2 regions of the Ruminococcus sp. AF37-20 genome follow, and region 1 is predicted to be linked to the other one. Evidence: riboswitches for the same ligand, from Rfam matches in the RefSeq annotation. Region 1 holds a riboswitch; the other holds the start of a gene.
The links. Region 1 has a riboswitch for thiamine pyrophosphate ahead of DW015_RS04490 (energy-coupled thiamine transporter ThiT). Riboswitches for the same ligand answer to the same signal wherever they lie in the genome.

Region 1 (2,454 bases):
GCAGGTAATAAAGATCGACAAGTCCTTTATTCCTCTTGAAAAGGATTATGAGGGCAAAGATAAAGATCTTATAATGTTCTATTACATTATAAAAATGGTTAAAAAGCTTGGTAAGGAAACTATCGCCGAGGGAGTTGAAACTGAGCAGCAGCTTGACTATCTCAGAGAAGTTGGCTGTGACGCTGTTCAGGGCTTTGTGTTTGACAAGCCTCTGCCTGCGGCTGAGTTTGAGAAACGTCTTGCCTGCGGTTATAACTGATAAATAAAAGGACGAACATTTTGTGTTCGTCCTTTTTTCTGCATGAATGAAAGCAGCTACAGACCGCCAGCCTTTTGCAATGTGTGATTATTTATCCTGTGTGGAAAGTATCTTTCTAGTCTGAGGTATCTCAAAAAGTGCAAACGCACCGATAGCTGTGAATATCATTTCAGGAAGCATATAAGAGCCGTTGTAAAGCAGGCTGTAGAGTACGCTGTTGTCTGTTGAGAAGCCGTCCCACAGTGCGCCGAATGACTTCCAGATAACAACGCCGCTGATGAAGTGGCAAACAAATCTCAGGAAAACTGCTATCATTGTTCCTGCTATCCAGCCCACTGCACCTTTCTTTCTGAACATTCCTGCCACACCGAGAACTGTGTAGGCTGCAAGATAGTCAATGAATATGCAGGCAACGAGCATTATAGGAGAAAGTCCCCAGCCGAAAAGTCCGTCTGTGATACCCTGAATGAACTGAATGAGAGAGAACACAAATGCCGCTCCAAGACCCTTTGCTACGCCATGCTTAATGCTGAAAACGGCTATAGGAAGCATGGAGAGCAGTGTGATAGAGCCTCCCCAAGGGAGCTTGTATACTCTGATAAAGCTAAGCACTGTTGCCAGTGCCACCATTACTGCACCCTCGACCAATGTGAGTGTTTTTGAATTTTTCATATTATACCATTCCTTTCTGCGTACAAAAAATGCGTATGCCTGATAAAAGGGCACACGCATAGATATACACACTATTTTCCTACGCTGGCATTACCCATATCAGGTGCGGTCAGAACATCAATTTGCTCTTTCTCAGCCGAAAAACATTCAGCTCCCGTGTTGTTTTATGTACTATTGTTATTATACTGCTTTTTTCGTGGGTTTTCAATAGCTTTTTAGATTTTTTTCACCTAAATTGTATGGAAACATAAATATCTGTCACAAAACCGCATTTTATTATTAGTTTTGTACATCTTTGCTGAGTATCTCCTCTATGTTCTCAAAAATAAATTCCTGCGCCTGCTTTGGAAAAAGTATCGTCTTGTAGCTGTTTCCAAGCTGTGATATTTTTTCACGCTCTATTATTCCTGCTTCAGGGGAAAGTATTGTGGTTTCAAGAAAGCCCCTGCCGTTTGCACCGTCTTTTGCAAGATAATTTTCACCTATGAGCCATTCTTTTATGGCAAGTTTTATGCTTCTTATATCGCCGTCTGTGCCGAGCTGATAGAAAATGCTGTCGCATACTTCTGAAAGGGTCATATCCTGTTCTTTGCCTGAAAGCTCACCTGCGTGGGCGATTATATATTCCTTTGTGCTTTGACCGCCTTCCGCCATCTGCTTTTGCAGATAGCCCTCTGGGATATATTTATAGCCCGAAGCGGCGTCCGGATTTTCCTTGAGATATTTCTGTATCTCAGCTACAAAGTATCTTCCATAACGTTCCTGCTTTGACTTGCCCACCCCTGAGATATTCAAAAGCTCCGTCTGCGTCTTAGGCAGCTTTATACACATATCACGCAGTGAAGCGTCTGTAAGAATGATATATGCAGGCAGACTCGCCTGTGTCGCAAGCTTGCTCCGCACAGCTCTGAGCCGTCCGAAAAGCTCCTTGTCAAATGTCGTAACTTCGTCCCTGCCGATCTTTGTGACCGTTTCGCTCTTTGGTTTTTTCTTTGGAAGGCGTATTGTAATAGTCTTTTTGTCCATTAATATTTCCGCAGACCTTCTTGTAAGGGTAAGTACAGAAAAATCCCCGTGTGAAGTCTGTGTGATGTAATCATCAGCTTCAAGAAAAGCTATGAGCCTGCGGATATAGACCTGCGTGGAGTCTTTCATTATGCCGTATGTCGAAAGAGTGGAAAGGTCAAAACGCTTTACCTTTTCGGAGTCTGAGCCTTTAAGTATCTGTGCTATGACACCTGCTCCAAAAGAAAGGTTTCGCTGGTGAAGTCTATAAATGCAGGAAAGCACTTTTTGGCAATCCACAGACACGTCAACTTCTTCTGTTTCTCCGAAATCACCCAAACAGCCTGAGCAGTTCTGACAAGGCTTGTCCTGCTTCTCACCGAAATATCCAAGGATAAACTCTCTCAGACAGCCGTTTGTATTGCAGTAATCGGTCATCTTTTTCAGACGCATAAGATCACGTTTGCGTATCATTTCAAGTGTGTCATCGTCAAGGTCGGGATTGTCATGAGAATTGT
Region 2 (2,454 bases), on a different contig from region 1:
AGCTTCTGCTGCTGACTCGATGACAAAACCTGTTTTGATAAAAAGACAAGCGTATTCAAACAAAATAGAAGCAGGAGTAAAAAATCTCACAAGCTTTTCATCGAAGACTACATTTGAGGTCTATGTAAACGGACGCTATGTAAGAAAATATACATGGCAGGCGTTGAAAAAGGATAACTATATAAATATAACCGATGACGGCAAGCTTTATCTTAAAGCTTCCACAAAATATAAAGTCACTGTCAAAGCAGTAAATGGCAGTGCCAAGTCAGAGTCGTCGATTCTCAACGTAAAGACAGCAGCAAAAACATACTATCATATAGATAAAAACGTTCAGCTTTATAGCTTTAAAAACGGTATGTTCAAGAAATCTTCAAAAACAAAAGCCTCTGTGGCTGTGTCAGGTACTCTCACTACCGATAAAAATAAGCGTGTGGCAGGTCAGAGCAAGAATGTCGGCGGAGCAAATTATGTCCTTATCAATGAAGGCGATCATAAGGGTAAGTACGTCAAGGTAGGAAAAGGTGTGAAGCGTACACCTGAGAGAAAAGCAAGAATAAAAACAGCCGTTGATTATGCCGCAAGCATGAACGGCGGAAGATATGTCTGGGGCGGAACAAAGTATAAGGCAACGGACTGCTGTGGATTGACTATGCAAGCCTATAGAAAAGCCGGTGTGAATATGTATAACAGCGTATATTCGCAGGCGAAAATGGGAAAAGCAGTGTCTTTGAAGAATATAGAAGCAGGCGACCTGATAATCTGTAATAACTATGGCCATGTAGCAATGTATATAGGCGGCGGAAAAATAGTCCATGCCATGAGTACATATTATGGGATCAGAATACAGCCTCTTGCGAATATCAAGTATTGCGGTAAAATAAACACTATCAGGAGAATACTGTAAAGCAAAGCGATCTTGCGGCATAACAAACTGTCGAATAACTGTAGGGGCGGCCTTTGGTCGCCCGCTTGGTTTCATAGCATTGTATCGGCAAATTTTCAAATGTAAATGTAGGGGCTGGCGCCCTCGACAGCCCGATTTTGTTTGCTCGATAATACTTGCGATATCTGCACAATTTTTCCTTGACAATCTCGCTGACCAGTGTTATAATAAAAAAGCAGAAAAACTGCGAAAAATCGAATAAAGTTTGCAGGGGGACCCAAGCAAAAAAGCTGGGTTGAGAAGGTAAAACCTGACCCTTTGAACCTGTTGGTCAAGACCAGTGTAGGAAGCAATTTGTGTAAATTTACCTCCTGCATGGTCAGGAGGTTTTTTTGTTTCCCCTTTTCCATAAGAAAGGAATAAAGTATGTTAAAATGTTTGTCAGTGGCAGGCTCGGATTGCTCCGGTGGCGCAGGTGTACAAGCCGACCTTAAAGCCTTCAGCGCTAATGAAACTTTCGGCATGAGCGTTATTACCTCTGTCGTCGCTGAAAATACTACCCGTGTGCTGTCTGTTTTCAACGTACCCGTTGAGGAGATACAAAAACAAATAGACGCTGTGTTTGAGGATATCCACGTCGATGCCGTAAAACTCGGTATGCTCCCAACTGCCGAAATTATTTCAGCAGTTGCGGATAAGCTTAATGAGTATAAACCAAGTATTATCGTCTGCGATCCCGTCATGGTCGCTACAAGCGGCGACGCTCTCTCTGAGGGCGGAACTGTTTCCACCATGAGGGAAAAGCTCTTTCCTATAGTTACGCTCCTTACACCGAATATCCCCGAAGCCGAAGCTATCTCAGGCTTGGAGATAAAGAATGAAAACCATATGGAAAAAGCCGCAAGGATAATAATGGATATGGGCGTAAAAAACGTCCTCGTCAAAGGCGGTCATCTCACCGGCGACGCTGTGGATTATCTCTGTACCCCAGAGGGTGTTCATAAGCTTGCCTGCAAGCGTGTTGATTCGCCTAATACCCATGGCACCGGCTGTACTTTGTCATCTGCCATAACTGCAAACCTTGCCCACGGTATGGATATGCTCTCCGCTGTAACAAAGGCGAAAAACTATATCACCGAGGCAATAGAAAAATCATTCACAGTGGGCAAAGGACATAGCCCCGTTAATCACTTTTATGATTATTACGATTTGAAAGGAACTGTTCTATGAGAAATTATAAAACTCAAATGGAAGCCGCTAAAAAGGGTATCGTTACCCCTGAAATGGAAACAGTGGCTAAGAAAGAAAATATAGACGTAAACGAGCTTATGGCTCTTGTTGCAGCAGGTCAGGTTGCTATCCCTGCCAACGTAAACCATACTGCTCTCTCTGCCGAGGGTATCGGTAAAGGTCTTAAAACTAAGATAAACGTAAATCTCGGTATCTCAGGGGACGCTAAGAATTATGACATTGAGATGCAGAAAGTGGATATGGCTATCAAGTTCGGCGCTGAAGCTATCATGGATCTGTCAAACTACGGCAAGACCAATACTTTCAGAAAAGAGCTA

Region 2: it holds a riboswitch for thiamine pyrophosphate, as region 1 does, so the genes downstream of both, thiD (bifunctional hydroxymethylpyrimidine kinase/phosphomethylpyrimidine kinase) here and DW015_RS04490 (energy-coupled thiamine transporter ThiT) in region 1, are expected to answer to the same signal.

The regions. Positions count from the first base shown of each region.
Region 1 is NZ_QTVE01000005.1:16,110-18,563, reverse strand. Features, by position in the region: gene DW015_RS04495 (bifunctional diguanylate cyclase/phosphodiesterase) at 1-259, shown strand, start outside; gene DW015_RS04490 (energy-coupled thiamine transporter ThiT) at 347-931, opposite strand; TPP riboswitch at 990-1,099, opposite strand; gene recQ (DNA helicase RecQ) at 1,211-2,454, opposite strand, start outside.
Region 2 is NZ_QTVE01000002.1:127,884-130,337, reverse strand. Features, by position in the region: gene DW015_RS01775 (C40 family peptidase) at 1-907, shown strand, start outside; TPP riboswitch at 1,146-1,252, shown strand; gene thiD (bifunctional hydroxymethylpyrimidine kinase/phosphomethylpyrimidine kinase) at 1,313-2,116, shown strand; gene thiC (phosphomethylpyrimidine synthase ThiC) at 2,113-2,454, shown strand, end outside.